DNA from 2 places in the Streptomyces sp. NBC_01723 genome. Region 1 is predicted to be linked to the other one. Evidence: riboswitches for the same ligand, from Rfam matches in the RefSeq annotation. Region 1 holds a riboswitch; the other holds the start of a gene.
What was found. A riboswitch is a leader RNA that binds a small molecule or an ion and turns the genes downstream of it on or off. The one in region 1 is predicted to bind glycine.

Region 1 (10,714 bases):
GACCCCACTCATGTGTCAGCACCAGCCACCGTGCCCGTCAGCCGACTCCGCCGACCGGGAATCCGCCCGCCTCGTGGCGCACCACCCGGAGCAGGGCTGGAGCCTGCTGTGCAACGGCGTCGTCCTCTTCGAGGACACCGGTGAGCTTCTGCCGGACGGCCAGATCATCGCCCCGCACCGCCCCGTCGGCGCGGGTCTGATCACCGCCGCCTGAGCACCCGCCGGCCGGGGTGACATCACTCCGCCCGGCGCACCATGGGGCCGGCCCGCAGCCACGGTTGCGAACCGGCCCCGACGCGTGTCCAAGGCTGATCACTCCCCGTAATCCGCCGTGCCGACGCGGTCATGGCCGCCTCCCCCAAGCCTCGGGCCCGCCCACCGGGAGGGGTGACGGCTGGGTGGTGGGGCACCCCGTATACACCCCGCCACACGACATCCTGGCGCTGTATCGCGTTACACCCAACGCCCCGGGTGCCCTGCACAGCTTCCATCCCAGGGCTACGGTGCCGCCCATGAGCCTGAGCATCCGCAACCAGCTCCCCGGCACCGTCACCACCGTCACCCCGGGCGAGGCCATGGCGACGGTCAAGGTCCGCCTCTCCGGCGGCCAGGACCTCACCTCGGCGATCACCCGGGACGCCGCCGACGACCTGGCGCTCGCCGCGGGGACCGCCGTCCGGGCCCTGGTGAAGTCCACGGAGGTCGCCCTGGCCACCGGGCGCGTCGAGAGCCTCTCGATCCGCAACCGGCTGCCCGGCACCGTCACCGCACTCACCACAGGGGGTGCGATGGCGTCCGTCGGGATCGCCGTCGAGGGCGGCGCGCTGACCGCCGTCGTCACCAACGAGGCCGCCGAGGACCTGGGCCTGTCCGTCGGCGCTCCCGTCGTCGCGCTGATCAAGTCGACGGAGGTGTCGCTCGCGACCGCCTGACACGACAGGAGGCTCCGTACCGACCCGATGGGCGGTACGGAGCCTCCTGTCGTAACGGGCGTCTGGGGGATCAGTCCTCGTAGGCGTCCAGCGGCGGGCAGGAGCAGACGAGGTTCCGGTCACCGAAGGCCTGGTCGATGCGGCGCACCGGCGGCCAGTACTTGTCGGCGGCGGACACCCCGGCCGGGAAGACGGCCTCCTCGCGCGTGTACGCGTGCTCCCACGCACCGCCCAGGGCCGCGGCGGTGTGCGGCGCCCTCCCCAGCGGGTTGTCGTCGGCGGGCCAGGCGCCGGAGCCGACCTTCTCGATCTCCGCGCGGATGGCGATCATCGCCTCGCAGAACCGGTCCAGCTCGGCCAGGTCCTCGGACTCGGTCGGCTCGATCATCAGCGTGCCGGCCACCGGGAAGGACATCGTCGGCGCGTGGAAGCCGTAGTCGATCAGCCGCTTGGCGACGTCGTCGACGCTCACGCCGGTCGCCTTGGTCAGCGGGCGCAGGTCGATGATGCACTCGTGCGCGACCAGCCCGCCGGGGCCGGTGTACAGCACCGGGAAGTGCGGCTCCAGCCGCTTGGCGATGTAGTTGGCGGACAGCACGGCCACCTGCGTGGCGCGCTTGAGGCCCTCGCCGCCCATCAGCCGCACGTACGACCAGGAGATCGGCAGGATGCCGGCCGAGCCCCACGGGGCGGCCGAGATCGGTCCGACGCCCGTCTGCGGGCCTGCCGCGGGCTGCATCGGGTGGTTGGGCAGGTACGGCGCCAGGTGCGACCGTACGGCCACCGGGCCGACGCCGGGGCCGCCGCCGCCGTGCGGGATGCAGAACGTCTTGTGCAGGTTCAGGTGGGAGACGTCGCCGCCGAAGTGTCCGGGCTTGGCGAGGCCGACCAGGGCGTTGAGGTTGGCGCCGTCCACGTAGACCTGACCGCCGGCGTCGTGCACCCGGCCGCAGATGTCGGCCACGTGCTCCTCGAAGACACCGTGCGTGGACGGGTACGTGATCATCAGCACGGCCAGCTCGTCACGGTACTGCTCGATCTTGGCGCGCAGGTCCTCGATGTCGATCTCGCCGTCCTCGGCGGTCCTGACGACGACGACCTTCATGCCGGCCATCACCGCGCTGGCCGCGTTGGTGCCGTGCGCGGAGGACGGGATGAGGCAGACGGTGCGCTGCTCGTCGCCGTTGGCCCGGTGGTACCCGCGTACGGCGAGCAGGCCCGCGAACTCGCCCTGCGACCCGGCGTTGGGCTGCAGCGAGACCTTGTCGTACCCGGTGACCTCCGCGAGCCGCTCCTCCAGCTCACGGATGAGGGTCAGGTAGCCCTGCGCCTGCTCGGCGGGCGCGAAGGGGTGCAGCGCGCCGAACTCGGACCAGGTGACCGGCTCCATCTCGGTGGTGGCGTTGAGCTTCATGGTGCAGGAGCCCAGCGGGATCATGCCGCGGTCCAGCGCGTAGTCCCGGTCGGCGAGGCGACGCAGGTAGCGCAGCATCGCGGTCTCGGAGCGGTGCTGGTGGAAGACGGGGTGGGTCAGGAAGTCGTCCGCGCGCAGCTGCGCCTCGGGCAACGTCTCCGCGGTCTCCCCGTCCAGCACCTCGATGTCGCCCTCGACGCCGAAGGCGTGCCACACGCCGCCGACCTGGGCGCGCGTGGTGGTCTCGTCGCAGGCGAAGGAGACGTGGTCGGCATCGACGAGCCGCAGGTTGATGCCGTTCGCGCGGGCGGCGTGCACGATCGCGTCGGCCCGGCCGGGCACCCGCGCGGTCACGGTGTCGAAGTAGGCGCCGTGGACGATCTCGACGCCGCCCGCGGCGAGGCCCGCGGCGGTGATCGAGGCGTACCGGTGGGTGCGCCGGGCGATGGCCCGCAGGCCCTCGGGACCGTGGTAGACGGCGTACATGCCGGCCATGACGGCGAGCAGCACCTGGGCGGTGCAGATGTTGCTGGTGGCCTTCTCGCGGCGGATGTGCTGCTCGCGGGTCTGCAGGGCCAGGCGGTAGGCCTTGTTGCCGTCCGCGTCCACGGAGACGCCGACCAGGCGGCCGGGCAGGCTCCGCGCGAACTTCTCGTGCACGGCCATGTAGCCGGCGTGCGGCCCGCCGAAGCCCATCGGTACGCCGAAGCGCTGGGTGGTGCCCACGGCGATGTCCGCGCCCAGCTCGCCGGGCGAGGTGAGCAGGGTGAGGGCGAGCAGGTCGGCGGCGACCGTGACGAGCGCGCCCAGCTCGTGCGCCCGCTCGACGACCGGCTTGATGTCGCGTACGGCACCGGAGGCGCCCGGGTACTGGAGCAGGACGCCGTTGATCTCCCGCTCGGCGATCTCGGCCGGGATGCCCTCGCTCAGGTCGGCGACGACGACCTCGACGCCGGTCGGCTCGGCTCGGGTCCGGATCACGGCGATGGTCTGCGGCAGCACGTCCGCGTCGACCAGGAAGAGGCCCTTCTTGTTCTTGCCCATGCGCCGGGAGAGCGCCATCGCCTCGGCGGCGGCGGTGCCCTCGTCCAGCAGGGAGGCACCGGAGGTGGGCAGGCCGGTCAGCTCGGCGACCATGGTCTGGAAGTTGAGCAGGGCCTCCAGGCGGCCCTGGGAGATCTCGGGCTGGTACGGCGTGTACGCGGTGTACCAGGAGGGGTTCTCCATGACGTTGCGCAGGATGACCGGCGGGGTGAAGGTGCCGTAGTAACCGAGGCCGATCATGGAGTCCAGGACCTGGTTGCGGTCGGCCAGCGAGCGCAGCTCGGCCAGTACCTCGGCCTCGGAGCGGGCGCCGGGCAGGTCCAGCGCGTCGGCGTTCTTGATCACATCCGGCACCGCGGCGGCCGTCAGCTCGTCGAGCGAACCGTAACCGACCTGCGCGAGCATCTTGGCCCGGGCCTCGTGGTCGGGGCCGATGTGGCGCTGCTCGAACGGCGCTGCCTGTTCGAGTTCGGTGAGCGGAGTGCGGTGGGCGGTCATTGCGGAGGCCTCCTGGTCTGACGACCTGCGAGGGGCACCACGGCGCGGGTACCCGGACGGCCTCCCCCTCTGTCATCTCAACCTGAGAGCTTCACCGGGGCGGCCCGAGGGCGTCCCGGCTTTCACCGTCGGTGAGAGCGGAAGCCGTCGACACCCGCTCTGCTTTCCAGAGTGACCTCGTCCGTGCGGTACGTGAGCCTGAGAGATTCCGGGGAGGATTTGCTCCTTCGGCGCCTCCGATGATGTCCGGAGGACTCTCCCGCGCGGGGTCAGCAGCCGTTTGCCAGCGTACCAGCGAGCCCGCGGCACGAACCTTCGAGTGGCCGACCGGCCATATGTAGTTTTTTGTAGTACTTACGGATGATTCGGCGGCTGGTGTGCGATTCCAGTGCGACCAAGTGGAGGGCCCGTGCGTACTGACATCGACCCGCGGAACCTGATAGGCCGCAAGGCATTCGACCGCGACGGCACCAGGATCGGCACCGTGGACGAGGTGTACCTCGACGATGCCACCGGCGTGCCCGAGTGGGCGGCCATCCGCACCGGCCTCTTCAGCAGGGACGCCTTCGTACCCCTGGAGCCCAGCGAGCTGGTCGAGGGCGCCCTGCGCGTGCCCTTCGCCCGGGCCCTGATCAAGGAGGCACCGGACTTCGGCGTCGGCCGCCACCTCTCGCCGGAACAGGAACTCCAGCTGTACCACCACTACGGCCTCGACGTGGCCGCCGCTCCCCCGCTCCCCGACCACGACTTCGGCAAGCTGGCGGGCAAGGGCAACGAGGAGAGCTGACGCACCGCCCCCGCGAAAGACGCGGAACGTACGCGACGCACGGCTAGCCGGCCACCGGTCTGGCCGGCCCTTCGCCGGGTCTTCGCGTCTCGGACGGAACCAGCGGCAGCGGATCCGCGGGCGTCAGCTCCGGGTCGTCCATCGGAAAGGTCCGTACCCGCCCGGTCCGCGAGTACGGCGTCTCGAAGCGCACGGTGACCCGCCCCAGCCCGCTCCCCTGGACCCACCCGTGCCCGAACCGCGCGTGCCGCACGTCGTGCCCCGACGGCCAGCGGCGCTCCGCGGGTGCCGGGCGGTGCTCCGCGGCGGGCTCGGTCTCCGGCTCCTCGGCCAGTTCACCGGCCCTGCCCCCCGCCGCCTGCGCGAACAGGTCCTCCTGCGTGTAGTCGGCCAGGCCGCTGACGCCGACCCCGAGCAGCCGCACACCGCCCGTGGTGTCCACCGAGTCCAGCAGCCGGGCGGCGGCCTCCCGCACCACCGCCGGGTCGTCCGTGGGCCCGCGCAGCGTCTCGGAGCGCGTCAGCGTGGAGAAGTCGTATCTGCGCACCTTGAGCACGATGGTCCGCCCGGACAGCCCCGACGCGCGCAGCCGGCGCACACACCGGTCGGCCAGCCGGCCCACCTCCACGCCGACCCGCACCCGGTCGTGGATGTCCACGTCGTAGGTGTCCTCGACCGACACGGACTTGGTCTCCCGCTCGGCCACCACGGGCCGCTCGTCGAGCGCCAGGGCCATGGCGTACAGGCCGTGTCCGTGCGCCTTGCCCACCAGCCTCACCAACTCGTCCTCGCCCGCCTCGGCCAGTTCCCCGACCGTGGTGATGCCGGCCCGGCGCAGATGGTCGCCGGTCGCCGGGCCGACGCCGGGCAGGGTCCGCACGGACATGGGCTCCAGCATGGCCCGCTCCGTCCCCGGCGGGATCAGGACCAGCCCGTCGGGCTTGGCCTCCTCGGAGGCGATCTTGGCCAGCATCTTGGAGGCGGCCAGTCCCACAGAACCGGTGAGGCCCGTGACGGCGCGGATGTCCGTGCGCAGCTGCGTCCCGGCCAGCCGCGCCGACGCCGCGTCCCAGGCCGTCCCACCGGCCTCCAGGTCCACGAACGCCTCGTCCAGGCTCAGCGGCTCCACCAGCGGGGACAACTCCCTGAGCAGCCGCATCACCTGTTCGCTGATCGACCGGTACAGCTCGAACCGCGGGACGAGATACGCGGCGTTGGGCGCCAGCCGCCTGGCCTGGCCCATGGGCATCGCCGAGTGGACGCCGAAGACGCGCGCCTCGTACGAGCAGGTGGCGACGACGCCTCGCGGCCCCAGGCCGCCGACCACCACGGCCTTCCCGCGCAGACTCGGCTTGGACGCCTGCTCCACCGAGGCGAAGAAGGCATCCATGTCGAGATGCAGGATCGTGGGCGCGGTTCTCACATCTCCGATGCTGCCCTACGCCACTGACAATGCGGCCGCCACCGGACGGCCCGCGCGCCGGGCGGACCGGCGCGCCGCTCAGACCGCCCTGTTGCGGCGTCGCGCCAGCTCGTCCGCCGGATTGTGCCCGACCAGGGTCTCCCCCGTGTCGATCCGCTCGCCGTGCAGCTGGGACAGCGCGCTCTCCACGTCTCGCCAGACCACCCCGACGGCGATCCCGAAGATGCCCTGACCGCCCTGGAGCAGGGCGTGCACCTCGTCGGGCGAGGTGCACTCGTAGACCGTGGCGCCGTCGCTCATCATCGTCATCCGCTCCAGGTCACGGAAGCCGCGCTCCCGCAGGTGCTGGACGGCGGTCCGGATGTTCTGGAGGGACACCCCGGTGTCGAGGAAGCGTTTGACGATCTTCAGCACGACCACGTCGCGGAAGCTGTACAGGCGCTGCGTGCCCGAGCCGTGGGCCGGACGCACGCTGGGTTCGACGAGCCCCGTGCGGGCCCAGTAGTCGAGCTGCCGGTAGGTGATGCCGGCGGCCGCGCAGGCCGTCGGCCCGCGGTAGCCGATCTCCTCGGACGTCATGGACGCCGCCCCTCCGCTGGTCGGCACGGCGGCCGGCCGCTGCGGAGCGGAATCGGGCGCGCCTGCCTGCTGGGCGTACCCCCCGCCCGCGCGGAGCCGAGAGTCCTGGGGAGGGTACGGACCACTTGCCCCGAGACCGTGCCCGGGGCCACCCCCAGCCGTACCGTCGCCGCTGATCCTCACGCCGACCTCCGTCCTTGACCTGCCTCCTCGAAGGTAGGCAGTCACCAAGGGTGCGTCAACGATCGCCACACTCGGCACGCCGAGTGATAATCACCCTAAGAGTGGTTTCGCGTGCCCTGATTTGGGGAAACCCTACTGGTTGCTCGTCCCGAAGTCCTCCGGCGAGATCTGGTCGAGGAACTCGCGGAACTTCTCCACCTCGTCCTCCTGCTCGTCCGGGATCGCGATGCCCGCGTCGTCGAGGACCGTGTCGCTGCCGTAGATCGGCGTCCCGGTGCGCAGGGCCAGCGCTATGGCGTCGGAGGGCCTGGCGCTGACCTCGACGCCGCTGGCGAAGACCAGCTCGGCGTAGAACACCCCGTCGCGCAGGTCGGTGATGCGTACCTCGGTGAGCTCCTGGCCGACGGCTTCCAGCACGTCCTTGAACAGGTCGTGGGTCAGCGGCCGTGCCGGAGCCATGCCCTGCTGGGCGAAGGCGATCGCCGTCGCCTCGCCCGGTCCGATCCAGATGGGAAGGTAGCGGTCGCCTCCCACCTCGCGCAGCAGCACGATCGGTTGGTTGGAGGGCATCTCGACCCGGACACCTACGACATCGAGCTCGTTCACACAGCAACCCTAGGCCGTGCCCGGGACGTTTGGGTAGTCGGGCCGGGATCGACTGGGCGATCCGGGGCTCCGAACAGGCCCGTTTCAGGGAAGCCGCACGCCGAGCGCGGTCTGTACCAGCGCCGCGTGCAGCTTCACCGCCAGGCCCGCCAGCTCCTTGGTGCGCGCTTCCGCGTGTGCCCTGGTCTGGGGGTTGCGGTGTCGTTTCAGCGGGGCGACCACCTGGTCCACGAGCCCGGCGTCCCGGTCGGCGGCGGCCTTCATCACCCGCAGGTGCCTCGGCTCGATCCCGAAGCGCCCCAGCTGCGTCACCAGCGACGCCACGGTGACCGCCTCGGCGTCGTACGCCCCGTCGGGCAGGGGGGCGAGGAGCCCGTAGGACTCCCACTCCTTCAGCTCCTGGTCGTCGATCCCGGCCGCGGCGAGCAGCTCGTCCCGTCCGATCCGGGCGACGGTCGGGCTCTCGGCGGCTTCCGCAACCGCTTCCCCGTCCCGCTGCCGGCCGACCGTGGGCAACGACACCGCCTCACCGCGCTCCACGGCGTCCAAGTGCTCACGGATGACCTTGAGCGGCAGATAGTGGTCCCGCTGCATCCGCAGCACCCGGCCCAGACGCTCCACGTCGTGCGCGCTGAACTTGCGGTACCCGGCCGGGGTCCGCCGGGGCTCGACGAGGCCCTCGGACTCCAGGAAGCGGATCTTGGAGATGCTGATGTCGGGGAACTCGTCACGCAGCACGTTCAGCACCGTGCCGATGCTCATCAGCCCACTGTCCGTGGCGGCGGCGCCGTGACCGGCACCGCCGCTCGGTGTATGCAGCATGGACCTTCCCTGGAGGTTCGGGTCAGTAACCCCGCTGGCTCGCGTAGAACACCAGCCGGTACTTGCCGATCTGCACCTCGTCACCGTTCGACAGGGCGACCTGGTCGATGCGCTCCCGGTTGACGTACGTGCCGTTCAGGCTGCCCACGTCGGCGACCGTGAAGGAACCGTCCGGACTACGGCGGAACTCCACGTGCCGGCGCGAGACCGTCACGTCGTCCAGGAAGATGTCGCTCTGCGGGTGACGCCCGGCGGTGGTCAGCTCACCGTCCAGCAGGAAGCGGCTGCCCGAGTTCGGACCGCGGCGCACGACCAAGAGCGCGGAGCCGAGCGGCAACGCGTCCACGGCCGCCTGCGCCTCGGGCGAGAGCGCCGGGACCGCGGTCTGACCGGTGACCTCGGCGTCGTACGCCTCGAGACCCGAGATGGAGATCGTGGAGGTCGTCTCGGAGGCACGCTCCGGAACCGCGCCGGCACGCAGCGGGGCACCGCAGTTGGAGCAGAAGCGGCTGTTCTCCGCGTTGCGGTTGCCGCACCTCGTACACACCAGGGCCGACATGGACGGATCCTCCTGCCGCGGCTGCCCCGCCGGGGCGTTCGACGCGTACGGACCGGGGTTGAACCCTCCACCCGCACCTGAGGTTGACGGTTGCCCGAAACCTATGCCGCCGGACTGTGCAGGGTCAACAGACGGCGCGCCCTGACCACCGGGAATGTCACCGCCCGGACCACCCACCTGGTCCCGGAACATCGGGCGTCGGCCCTCCGCGTCGGGCTGGGCGCGATGGCGGGCGGTCGCGTTGTCACTGCCCTCTCGCGCGCTCTTGCCGAACAACTTCGCAAACAACTTCACGGGCGATTCCCCTTGACCGAAACAGACCCGCCCGTGGGGCAGGACGAACCCTGACTGACCGTACTGACCGACCCGGACATCTTCACAACGTCCGTCTCCACCAGACAGTTTCCACCACGCACCACCCAATCGGTGCGCCGACCCCCCGCAACCTCATGCCCTAGCCGGACGTCCCCCATGCACCGCCGGTTCACTGGGAGGACGACCGAGCGTAGTCAGGCCGCTCCGCCGCTCGCAAGGCGTCCACGACGATCTTGCTCGACCGCTCAACAGTAACGGTGGCCTGTTCTTTTTCCAGAGTCTGCACCACGCCTCCAGGAATGTTGAGAGCCGGTTCGAGGTCCTGCGGCTTGCCGATGACCTGGAAACGATAGGGCGCGTTGATCTTGTTCCCGTCCACGCTCACGGACTTGTCGGAGTCCGCGAGGTAGGTGCCGGCGACGACCCTCACACCGTTCACCTGGATCGCCTCCGCGCCCGCCGCACGCAGCTCCTGGATCGCGTCGAGCAGCATGTCGGCCTCGACCGCTCCCTTCGTGTCCTGGACCGTCACCGTGATGCCGGGCCCCTGCGCGGCCACGGTGCCCGCGAGGATGCCCAGTTGCCGCTCCTTCTCCAGCGTCTGCTTGCGGGCCTCCTCCGCCTGGTCGGAGCTGTTCTCCAGCTCGTCGCGCTGCTTCTCGAGGCCCTGCTTCTCGTCTTCAAGACGCTGAGTACGGTCGTCCAGTTCATCGAGGATGCGCACCAGATCCTCCTGCCGGGCACCGCGCAGCGCGCCGTCGCTCTCGCTGTTCGACGCCACCTGGACCGCGAGCCCGAATCCCAGCCCGAACAGGAGCAGGGCGACGATGAGTTGGGCCCTGGTCAGGCGTGGCGGCCAGAGGCCCTTGAGCAGCCGCTCCCGGCCGCTCGGCCCGCCCTGCACCGGCTGCGGCTCCTCGGGAGTGTCGGCGCCGGGGGCGTCCTGCGCCGGCGCCACCTCGTCGGGCAGTTCCTTGCGCAGCCGGTTCGCGGGCTGCTCGTCGTGGTCGCTCATCGGCCTCACGCCCGGAAGACGTGGCGTCGGATCGCCGCGGCGTTGGAGAAGATCCGGATGCCGAGAACGACCACGACACCGGTGGACAGCTGGGCACCGACGCCCAGCTTGTCGCCCAGGAACACGATCAGCGCGGCCACGACCACGTTCGACAGGAAGGACACCACGAAGACCTTGTCGTCGAAGATGCCGTCGAGCATGGCCCGCAGACCACCGAAGACGGCGTCCAGCGCCGCCACGACGGCGATCGGCAGGTAAGGCTCCACGGCCGCCGGCACCTCGGGCCGGACCAACAGTCCGGCCACGACTCCCACGACGAGGCCCAGTACGGCGATCACGATGTGCCCTTCTCGGTTATCGGCTGTGCTGTACGTACGATCACACTCGGTGCGGCGGGCAGCCGAAGGTCCTTCGCCACGGAGATGGCCGTCCGGATGCCGTAGTTCTCCTGAAGGGCGTGCAGGTACAACCCGTCGGCGCTGTCCTGGAAGGTGCTGCTCAGCCGCTCGCCGCCGCCCACCGCCAGCACCGTGTACG
Region 2 (10,714 bases), 4.3 Mb from region 1:
CCGGACGGAGGCGACGGAGTCCAGCAGCTCCTCGTTGCGCAGGCGGCGGGCGAACATGCGGGCCGCGCGCATCGGGCCGACCGTGTGCGAGCTCGACGGGCCGATGCCGATCGAGAACAGGTCGAAGACCGAGATGGCCACGGGGGTCTCCTCAGAACGGGGGTGGTGCAGAGGGTGGTGCTTCGGGGCGGGGCGCCGGACTCGCTTGTGGCGGGCGCGGCGCCCCGATCACGCGGTGTCTACTTGTTCAGACCCGGGTACAGCGGGTGCTTGTCGGCCAGGGCCTTCACCCGGGCCGCCAGCGCCTCGGCGTCGGCGGCCCCGAAGGGAGAGGGCGCCTTCAGTGCCTCGGCGATCACGTCCGCGACCTCGGCGAAGTCCTCGGCCGTGAAGCCGCGGGTCGCCAGGGCCGGCGTACCGATGCGCAGCCCGGAGGTCACCATCGGCGGACGCGGGTCGTTCGGGACGGCGTTGCGGTTGACCGTGATGCCGACCTCGTGGAGGCGGTCCTCGGCCTGCTGGCCGTCCAGCTCGGAGTCGCGCAGGTCGACCAGGACCAGGTGGACGTCCGTGCCACCGGTCAGGACCGACACGCCCGCCGCCTTCGCGTCGTCCCGCACCAGGCGCTCGGCAAGGATGCGGGCACCCTCCAGCGTACGGGTCTGGCGCTCCTTGAAGTCCTCGCTCGCGGCGACCTTGAAGGCGACGGCCTTGGCGGCGACCACGTGCTCCAGCGGTCCACCCTGCTGACCGGGGAAGACCGCAGAGTTGATCTTCTTGGCCAGCTCGGCCGTGGAGAGGATCACACCGCCGCGCGGGCCGCCCAGCGTCTTGTGCGTGGTGGTCGTCACGACGTGCGCGTGCGGCACCGGGTTCGGGTGCAGGCCCGCCGCGACCAGACCGGCGAAGTGCGCCATGTCGACCATGAGGTACGCGCCGACCTCGTCCGCGACCTTGCGGAAGGCGGCGAAGTCCAGCTGACGCGGGTAGGCGGACCAGCCGGCGACGATCAGCTTCGGCCTGCTCTCCTTGGCGAGCCGCTCCACCTCGGCCATGTCGACCTGGCCGTCGTCACCGACGTGGTACGGGACGACGTTGTAGAGCTTGCCGGAGAAGTTGATCTTCATGCCGTGGGTCAGGTGCCCGCCGTGGGCGAGGTTCAGACCCATGATCGTGTCGCCGGGCTTGAGCAGCGCGAACATCGCGGCGGCGTTGGCCTGGGCGCCGGAGTGCGGCTGCACGTTGGCGTGCTCGGCGCCGAAGAGCGCCTTGACCCGGTCGATGGCGATCTGCTCGACCACGTCGACGTGCTCGCAGCCGCCGTAGTAGCGGCGGCCGGGGTAGCCCTCGGCGTACTTGTTGGTCAGGACCGAGCCCTGGGCCTCCATGACCGCGACGGGCGCGAAGTTCTCGGAGGCGATCATCTCCAGGGTGGACTGCTGGCGGTCCAGCTCGGCGTCGACGGCGGCGGCGACGTCGGGGTCGAGCTCGTGCAGGGGTGTGTTCAGAAGCGACATGCGTCCGTGACTCCTCAGGCGCCGGCGAATGCGGTGTACTCGTCGGCGGAGAGCAGGTCGCCCGGCTCGTCCGTGACCCGGACCTTGAACAGCCAGCCGCCCTCGAAGGGGGCGCTGTTCACCAGCGACGGGTCGTTGACGACGTCCTCGTTGATCTCGGTGACCTCACCGGAGACGGGGGAGTACAGGTCGGAGACGGACTTGGTCGACTCCAGTTCGCCGCAGGTCTCGCCCGCGGACACCGAGTCGCCGACCTCGGGAAGCTGCACGAAGACGACGTCACCGAGCGCGTTGGCCGCGTGCTCCGTGATGCCGACCGTCGAGGCGCCGTCCTCGGCGGCCGACAGCCACTCGTGCTCCTTGCTGTAGCGCAGCTGCTGGGGGTTGCTCATGGCCTGAATTCTCCTGTACGCGGGTGACTGCTGATGAATGGGGGGACTGCTGACACTGCCGTTGAGCAGCAAGGACACGCGCGGGGGTCGGTGGCCCTCCGCCCTCAGTGTCTACTTCTGGCGCTTGTAGAAGGGCAGTGCCACGACCTCGTACGGCTCGTGGCTGCCCCGGATGTCCACGCCCACACCCTCGGTCCCCGGAGCCGCGTGCGCCGCGTCGACGTACGCGATGGCGATCGGCTTGCCCAGCGTGGGGGAGGGGGCGCCGGAGGTGACCTCGCCGACCACCTCGCCGCCGGCGACGACCTGGTACCCGGCGCGCGGGACCCGGCGGCCCTCGGCGACCAGGCCGACCAGCACGCGGGGCGGGTTCTGCTCGGCCTCGGCGGCGGCCCCGGTCAGCGCGGCGCGACCGACGAAGTCGCCCTCCTTCTCGAACTTCACCACCCGGCCGAGCCCGGCGTCGAAGGGCGTCAGGGAGGTGGTCAGCTCGTGCCCGTACAGCGGCATGCCCGCCTCCAGGCGGAGCGTGTCCCGGCAGGACAGGCCGCAGGGGACGAGACCGACGCCCTCGCCCGCCTCGGTCAGCGCCTGCCACAGCTCGACGGCGTGCTCCGGCTTCACGAACAGCTCGAAGCCGTCCTCGCCGGTGTAGCCGGTGCGCGCGATCAGCGCCGGGACGCCGGCCACCGTGCCGGGCAGACCGGCGTAGTACTTCAGGCCGTCCAGGTCGGCGTCGGTGAGGCTCTTGAGGATGCCCGGGGACTCGGGGCCCTGCACGGCGAGCAGCGCGTAGGCGTCGCGGTCGTCGCGCACCTCGGCGTCGAAGCCGGCCGCCCGCTCGGTCAGCGCGTCGAGCACGGTCTGCGCGTTGGAGGCGTTGGCGACGACCATGTAGTGAGAAGAGCCGGCCTCGGCCTCGTCCAGGCGGTAGACGATCAGGTCGTCCAGGATGCCGCCGTCCTCGCGGCAGATCATGGTGTAGCGGGCGCGGCCCGGCTTCACGCCGCCGATGTTGCCGACCAGCGCGAAGTCCAGCAGCGCGGCGGCCTGCGGCCCGGTGACGGTGATCTCGCCCATGTGCGAGAGGTCGAAGAGACCGGCCCGGGTGCGCACCGCGACGTGCTCGTCACGCTCGGAGGCGTAGCGCAGGGGCATGTCCCAGCCGGCGAAGTCGGTCATCGTCGCGCCCAGCGCGCGATGGGTGGCGTCGAGCGCGGTACGGCGGATATTCGAACTGCTCATCGGTCGGTCGTCTCCCAGGACAGGACGGCACGGGCGAGGTCGGTCCTCCCCATCTGTCATCGGAACCTGAGAGGTTCGCCACGACCACCGGAGTACGGCGATCAGGGCTTGCACCTTGGGTGGGGCAGCCGTCGGACGGCGGCCCGCTTTTCAGATGTGCCTCGCCCGCGCGGTAACGGGGGCCTGAGAGATTCAAGGGAGGGACTTGCTCCTTCGGCGCCCCGGCGTGGCCGGGGACTCTCCCGCGCGGATTCAAACGGCCGGTATGCAGTTGGCGCCGCCATCATTGCACGACCGGCCGATTCGTGGCAGACCGTGATCTGTAACCGGCTTGTGGCAGTAAGCGAACGAAATCGCGAGACCTGCGCATTACCTTCTCTTTACACTCGACGGGGATGGGAACTCGTGAACCGCCCCAGGGGAGACGATCACGGTGAACAGGACCACGGCCTACGCCACGACCTCGGGCCTCGCGCTGCCCGAGCAGCCCTCCGCCCCGGCCCCGCAGTCGTGCGCCGAGCGGCCCGCGGCCGTCGTCCGCGACCTGCGCGAGCGGGACGGGCACAGCCCGCACGCCCTGCTCTTCGGACCCCGGGACCTGGTGGTGATCACCGGCCTGCCCGGCAGTGGCAAGTCCACCCTGATGGCGCGCACCGTGCGCGGCCCGCGCATCGACTCCCAGGACACCCGCGACCGCTGGGAGCGCCGCATGCCGGGCTTCCTGCCGTACGCGCTCTACCGCCCCCTGGTCCGCCTCGCCCACTACGCGGGGCTCCGCAAGGCGCTGCGCTCCGGCGAGGGCGTCGTCGTGCACGACTGCGGCACACAGTCCTGGGTGCGCGGCTGGCTGGCCCGGGAGGCCCGCCGCCGCGACGGCACCCTGCACCTGCTGCTCCTCGACGTCGGCGTCGACCAGGCCCTGGCCGGGCAGCGCGAGCGCGGCCGCGGCGTCTCGCGGTACGCGTTCCTGCGGCACCGCGCGGCCAACTCCCGCCTGCTGCACGCCGTGACCGGGGGCGCCCTGCCGGCCGGCTGCACCTCGGCGATCGTGCTGGACCGGGCGGCCGCTAACGCCCTCCGCCGCATCGCCTTCACCGGATGACGGACCGCGGGGAGCCGGGTCGGACGGGTTAGCCTTTTCAGCCAATACAGCGGTACCAGGCAGGCGGTAGGCAGATGGACTTCCCCGGGTTCCCGGCACAGGCACACCCCCACCCGCACGGCGGTTGGCCCGGCAACGAGCTGGAGGAGGTGCTCTCCGCCTCCCTCGGCGTACCGGGCGCCGGCGGGCGGATCGTGGAGGTGCTCGGCCGCAGTGTCCTCTGGGTCCCCCTGCCGAACGGCGGCGGCCCGCACAGCGGCCCCCTCGACCTGCCCTCCCTGGAGATCGACGGCCAGGCGTACGTGCCGGTGTTCAGCTCCGAGGAGCAGCTCCGCCAGGTCGCCGGGGCGCAGATGGCGTACACCGTCGCCCCCGCCGCGGAGTTCGCCCGCGGTCTGCCCCCGCAGATCGGCATCGCCGTGAACCCCGAGGGCGTGGTCGGCATCCCGCTGCCGCCGCCCGCCGTGGCCGAGCTGTGCCGGGCCGGCCGCACCCCGCTGGACGGGCCCGCGTCCGGCGGCCGGGTCCGCCTCTTCGAGCCGGACTGGCAGGACGACCCGGTGGACTTCCTCGCCGCGGCCTCCGCAGAGTTCGCCGCCACCGGCGTGGTGCGCACCGCCCGCCGCTGCCTGGCCGCCGTCGAGACCGCCGACCCGACCCTGTTCGTCGGCGTCGAACTCACCCACTGGGAGGGCGACGCCCGCGCCCTCCCCCTGGACGCCCTGGGCCGCGCCCTCACCGCCGCCCCGCCGACGTGGCCGGTCAACCTGGTCCTCCTGGAGGCCGCCCAGGACCCGGTCTGCGACTGGATGAGGGAAAGGGTCCGCCCCTTCTACGACCGGGACTTGTAAACGCCGGTCAGGGCAGCCAACCCAGGGGCGCGGGGAACTGCGCGACCAGCCACGACGAACCCGCACCCGCCAACGCACACAGCGCCCCCGGCTCATAGGCGCCCCCCACCCCGCGGAGCCGTAAGCTGTTTCCACGACCGGGAACTTCCAGAAAGGGCCACAGACGTGAGCGCCAGCGGCACCACGACCGGGCAGGTCGAGCACATGCTGCGCCAGGTGACGCCCGGGCGCTACGACGCCTATGAGGCCCTGCTGCGCGCGCTCGCCACCCCCACCTCCGGCCAGGTCTGGATGCTGCTGTGGCAGGGCCAGGCCGGCTCCCCGGACGCCCAGTACGGAAACATGGAGGTCGAGGGCTACGGCTACGCGCCGTGCGTCACCTCCGCCCAGGAGCTGTCGGCCAGCGGCTGGAACAGGTCGTACGAGGTGGTCGACGGCCTGGAGGCGGCCCGCGCCCTCTACCCGGACCACTTCGGCCTCTGGCTCAACCCGCACGCCCCCGGCGGCGGCGTCGGCATCCCCTGGCCGGACCTGCGCCGGATCGCCTCCGGCCTGGACCGCCAGCCCGCCGGACCCCTGCGGCTGTCCGAACCGGCCATCGAGATCCCCCAGTTCTACGCCCTGCTCACGCAGAACGCCCACCGCACCCCGGCGGTCCGCGCGCTGCGCCGCGCCTGGGTGCAGCCCGCGCTCGGGGCGCCGTACCTCGCCATCGGTCTCGAGGTCTACGACGCCTCCCCGCCGGCCGTCGACGCGGTGCGCGCGATGATGCAGCAGTCCGTCGGCGCGGTGCCGGACGGGCTCGCGGTGTCGACGGTGGCGATGACCGACGTCCACGACCCGGTCGCCATGTGGCTGCGCGCCCACGCCCGTCCGTTCTACGACCGCGAGGCCCACGCCCCCGCCCCCGCGCAGGCGCCGGTGGGCGGGTACGGATACCCTCCGGCCGGGGGCCGGTACTGACGGTCGCGGGTCCGGCCCGGCGTGACCGGTGGCGATCTTCGCGCGTAGATGAGGGCGCAAAGCGCCGTCTTGTCCCCTCTGTCCCAACTCGTCCGTGTCCGGCCCCCGTTACCCACTGTCCGGATAACGGAACACCTCGAACAGCATCACGGTTGCGCATCCATTCACCGTCAAGTCTGGCTACAGATCGCCAAAGCGTTGAAGACTCCCGCAACAAGGGGTGGATGCTCGCCCCTTTGTACGACGGACGGATCACGCCGCTACAGCGGCAAGTGCGGGCCGGCTACCGCCGGTTGAGAGGGGTCCCTGCCAGATGACGGCACCATTGCACGAGCCGACCGCGGAAGCGGCCCCGAGTGCGGCCGAGGAAGCGGCGGTTGCCGGCGCCGAAGCCAAGGCGGTACAGGGGCGTTCCCTTGGCAGGATCGCCTGGGAGCGCCTGAAGCGGGACAAGCTCGCCCTGACGGGCGGTGTCGTCGTGCTCCTACTCGTCGTGGTCGCGATCTTCGCGCCCTTGATCACCAACATCGTCGGGCAGGACCCGGACGTCTACCACGAGGACCTGATCGACCCGCTGTTCGGCACGCCCAGGGGGTCACTCGGCGGCATCAGCGGCGACCACTGGTTCGGCGTCGAGCCGGTCAACGGCCGCGACATCTTCGCCCGCATCGTCCACGGCGCCCGGATCTCGCTGCTCGTCGGCTTCCTGTCCGCGATCGTCGCCGTGATCATCGGAACCGTCCTGGGTGTGCTCGCCGGCTTCTTCGGCGGCTGGGTCGACGCCCTGATCAGCCGGGTCATGGACGGCCTGCTGGCCTTCCCGCAGCTGCTCTTCATCATCGCGCTGGTCTCGGTGATGCCGAACGAGATGCTGGGACTCAGCGGCACGGGCGTGCGCCTCTTCGTGATGATCCTCGTCATCGGCTTCTTCGGCTGGCCCTACATCGGGCGCGTGGTGCGTGGCCAGACGCTCTCCATGCGTGAACGGGAGTACGTGGAGGCCGCCCGGTCCCTGGGGGCCGGACGCTTCTACATCCTGTTCAAGGAACTGCTGCCCAACCTGGTGGCCCCGATCATCGTGTACACGACGATGATGATCCCCACCAACATCCTCACCGAGGCGGCACTCAGCTTCCTGGGTGTGGGCGTCAAGCCGCCCACGTCGTCCTGGGGGCAGATGCTCTCGAGCGCGATCGACTACTACCAGTCGGATCCCATGTACATGGTGATCCCCGGTCTGGCGATCTTCATCACCGTTCTTGCCTTCAACCTCTTCGGAGACGGCGTACGCGATGCGCTGGACCCGAAGGGCTCCCGCTGACCTGCCGTACCGGCAAGCGACCCGTGGCACCTGCACGGGGTCTCTCATCTAATCCGGAGGATCCGAGATCGTGACTACCCAACGCACCTCAGGGCGGCGCAAGCAGGCCATGGCCGCTGCCGCAGTGGTCGCCGCGCTGCTGACCACGGCGGCGTGCGGCGGCGGTGACAGCGACGGCGAGGGGTCGAAGAACGGCGCGGCCGGCTTCGACGCCGCGAACAACAAGATCGCCCAGGCCGACCAGGCCAAGAAGGGCGGCGAGCTGAAGTTCGCCAGCGTCCAGGACGCCGACTCGTGGGACACCACCCGCGGCTACTACGGCTTCATGTGGAACTTCTCGCGGTACTACTCCCGCCAGCTCGTGACGAACACGCCGGCGCCGGGTGAGAAGGGCGCGGGCGTCACCCCCGACCTCGCCACCGACGTCGCCAAGGTCTCGGACGACGGCAAGACCTATACGTACACCCTGCGTGACGGCGTCACCTGGGAGGACGGCAAGCCGATCACCTCCAAGGACATCAAGTACGGCATCGAGCGCGTGTGGGCACAGGACGTCCTCTCCGGCGGTCCGACGTACCTCAAGGAGGTGCTCGACCCCGAGGACAAGTACCAGGGCCCCTACAAGGACAAGTCCGCGGACAAGCTGGGTCTGAAGGCGATCGAGACGCCGGACGACAAGACCATCGTCTTCAAGCTCCCGCAGGCCAACTCGGACTTCGAGGAGATGCTCGCGCTGACCTCGGCGTCCCCGGTCCGCCAGGACAAGGACACCAAGTCCAAGTACGGCCTGAAGCCGTTCTCCTCCGGCCCGTACAAGTTCCAGTCCTACAACCCGGGCAAGGACCTCACCCTGGTCCGCAACACCTCGTGGAAGCAGGACTCGGACCCGGTCCGCAAGGCGTACCCGGACAAGATCACGATCAAGTTCTTCACCAACGCCAACGAGCTGGACCAGCGTCTGATCGCCGGCGACTACGACATCGACCTGGCCCAGACCGGCCTGTCGCCCCAGGGCCGCACCACCGCCCTGAAGCAGCACAAGGGCAACGTCGACAACCCGGTCTCCGGCTACATCCGCTACGCGGTCTTCCCGCAGAGCGTGAAGCCGTTCGACAACATCCACTGCCGCAAGGCCGTGCTCTACGGGGCCGACCACGTCTCGCTCCAGACCGCGCGCGGTGGCCCGCAGGCCGGTGGCGACATCGGCACCAACATGCTGCCGCCGGCGGTGCCGGGCTCCGAGGGCCAGAAGTACGACCCGTACGAGATGGCCGGTGCCAACAAGAAGGGCAACGTCGCCAAGGCCAAGGAAGAGCTGAAGGCCTGCGGCAAGCCCAACGGCTTCAAGACCACCATCGCGGTCCGCAACAACAAGCCGGTCGAGGTGGCCACCGCCGAGTCGCTCCAGGCGTCGCTGAAGAAGATCGGCATCACGGTCGACATCGACCAGTACGACGGTTCGCAGACCGCCGGCATCATCGGCAGCCCTTCGAACGTGGTCAAGAAGAACTACGGCATCATCATCATGGGCTGGGGCCCCGACTTCCCGTCGGTCCAGGGCTACGGTCTCCCGCTGTGGAGCAGCGACTACATCCTCGAGAGCGGTAACAACAACTACGCGCTCATCAAGGACAAGGAGATCGACGGCCTGTTCGACAAGTACGTCACCACCCTGGACGACACCGGCAAGGCGGACATCGCCAAGCAGATCAACCACAAGGTGATGGAGGGCGGTTACTACCTGCCCTTCGTCTTCGAGAAGTTCATCAACTGGCGCTCCAGCCGACTGGCGAACGTCTACACGACCGACGGCTACAGCGGTATGTACGACTTCGTCAACCTCGGCCTGAAGTCCTCGAAGTAACCGGTACACCCGCCGTACGGCACGAAAGGCAGGTGAAGGCCGGCGCGGCGTGACCGCGGGCCGCCGGAAGACCTCCGGCGGCCCGCGATCCGCGGCGGGCCGTAAGCTGTGCTCGCTTACCTCATCAGGCGGCTGTTCGCCGCCGTAGTGATGCTCGTGGTCATCATCCTGGTGGTCTTCGGCATCTTCTTCCTCGTCCCCAAGTGGGCGGGCGTCGACATCGCCACGAGCTTCGTGGGCAAGCAGGCCGACCCGGCCTCCGTCGAAGCGGTGCGGCAGAAGCTGGGTCTGGGCGACCCGATCTTCGTCCAGGCCTGGGAGTTCTTCAAGGGCATCTTCGCGGGCCGGACCTACGCGGGCGGCGGCGACGTCACCCAGTGCTCCGCCCCCTGCTTCGGCTACTCCTTCCGCAGCGAACAGGCCGTCTGGCCGGTGCTGACCGAGCGATTCCCGGTGACCCTGGCTCTCGCGCTCGGTGCGGCCGTGCTGTGGCTGATCTTCGGTCTGGCGGCGGGTGTGCTCTCCGCGCTCAAGCGGGGCACCCTGTGGGACCGCGGTGCGATGGTCGTCGCGCTCGCGGGCGTCTCCCTCCCCATCTACTTCACCGGTCTGCTCAGCCTCGCGATCTTCTCCCACAGCCTGGGCTGGATCAACGCGGAGTTCGTCCCGCTGGACGAGAGTCTGTCCGGCTGGTTCGGCGGCATGATCCTGCCCTGGATCACCCTGGCCTTCCTGTACGCCGCGATGTACGCCCGGATCACCCGGGCGACCATGATGGAGATCCTCGGTGAGGACTACATCCGCACGGCGCGGGCCAAGGGCCTCAAGGAGGTGGTCGTCATCCGCAAGCACGCGATGCGGTCCACCCTGACCCCGCTGCTGACCATGCTCGGCATGGACCTCGGCGCCCTCATGGGCGGCGCGATCCTGACCGAGACCACGTTCAGCCTCCCCGGCCTCGGCCAGAAGGTGCTGGACGCGATCCAGAACCAGGACCTGCCCTTTATCCTGGGTGTCGTCCTGATCACTTCTCTCGCGGTGCTGATCGCCAACCTCGTGGTGGACGTCCTGTACGCCGTGATCGACCCCCGAGTGAGGCTCGCATGACCGAACTCAGCAAGAGCGGGGCGGCCGTGGGCGAGCCCACCGCCACCTCGCCCGCTCCGAAGGCATTCCTGGAAGTGCGCGACCTCAAGGTGCACTTCCCCACCGACGACGGTCTGGTCAAGTCGGTCGACGGGCTCAGCTTCCAGCTGGAGAAGGGCAAGACCCTCGGCATCGTCGGCGAGTCCGGCTCCGGCAAGTCGGTGACCTCGCTCGGCATCATGGGCCTGCACACCGCCGGCCAGTACGGCAAGCGCAAGGCCCGGATATCCGGCGAGATCTGGCTGGACGGCACCGAGCTGCTCTCCGCCGACCCGGACCACGTGCGCAAGCTGCGCGGCCGGAACATGGCGAT

Region 2: another riboswitch for glycine. It lies ahead of gcvT (glycine cleavage system aminomethyltransferase GcvT); the one in region 1 lies ahead of gcvP (aminomethyl-transferring glycine dehydrogenase).

The regions. Positions count from the first base shown of each region.
Region 1 covers NZ_CP109171.1:1,268,288-1,279,001, forward strand. The annotation lists gene OIE75_RS06080 (DUF5999 family protein) at 11-214, shown strand; gene OIE75_RS06085 (TOBE domain-containing protein) at 513-932, shown strand; gene gcvP (aminomethyl-transferring glycine dehydrogenase) at 1,003-3,888, opposite strand; glycine riboswitch at 4,065-4,160, opposite strand; gene OIE75_RS06095 (PRC-barrel domain-containing protein) at 4,298-4,675, shown strand; gene OIE75_RS06100 (DNA polymerase IV) at 4,719-6,098, opposite strand; gene OIE75_RS06105 (MerR family transcriptional regulator) at 6,177-6,860, opposite strand; gene OIE75_RS06110 (bifunctional nuclease family protein) at 6,993-7,466, opposite strand; gene ftsR (transcriptional regulator FtsR) at 7,551-8,288, opposite strand; gene OIE75_RS06120 (FHA domain-containing protein) at 8,311-9,270, opposite strand; gene OIE75_RS06125 (DUF881 domain-containing protein) at 9,332-10,177, opposite strand; gene OIE75_RS06130 (small basic family protein) at 10,183-10,515, opposite strand; gene OIE75_RS06135 (DUF881 domain-containing protein) at 10,512-10,714, opposite strand, start outside.
Region 2 covers NZ_CP109171.1:5,611,974-5,622,687, forward strand. The annotation lists gene OIE75_RS26115 (L-serine ammonia-lyase) at 1-141, opposite strand, end outside; gene glyA (serine hydroxymethyltransferase) at 240-1,517, opposite strand; gene gcvH (glycine cleavage system protein GcvH) at 1,532-1,909, opposite strand; gene gcvT (glycine cleavage system aminomethyltransferase GcvT) at 2,021-3,154, opposite strand; glycine riboswitch at 3,198-3,314, opposite strand; glycine riboswitch at 3,315-3,409, opposite strand; gene OIE75_RS26135 (AAA family ATPase) at 3,588-4,256, shown strand; gene OIE75_RS26140 (enhanced serine sensitivity protein SseB) at 4,331-5,107, shown strand; gene OIE75_RS26145 (enhanced serine sensitivity protein SseB C-terminal domain-containing protein) at 5,273-6,070, shown strand; gene OIE75_RS26150 (ABC transporter permease) at 6,384-7,391, shown strand; gene OIE75_RS26155 (ABC transporter substrate-binding protein) at 7,462-9,255, shown strand; gene OIE75_RS26160 (ABC transporter permease) at 9,364-10,362, shown strand; gene OIE75_RS26165 (ABC transporter ATP-binding protein) at 10,359-10,714, shown strand, end outside.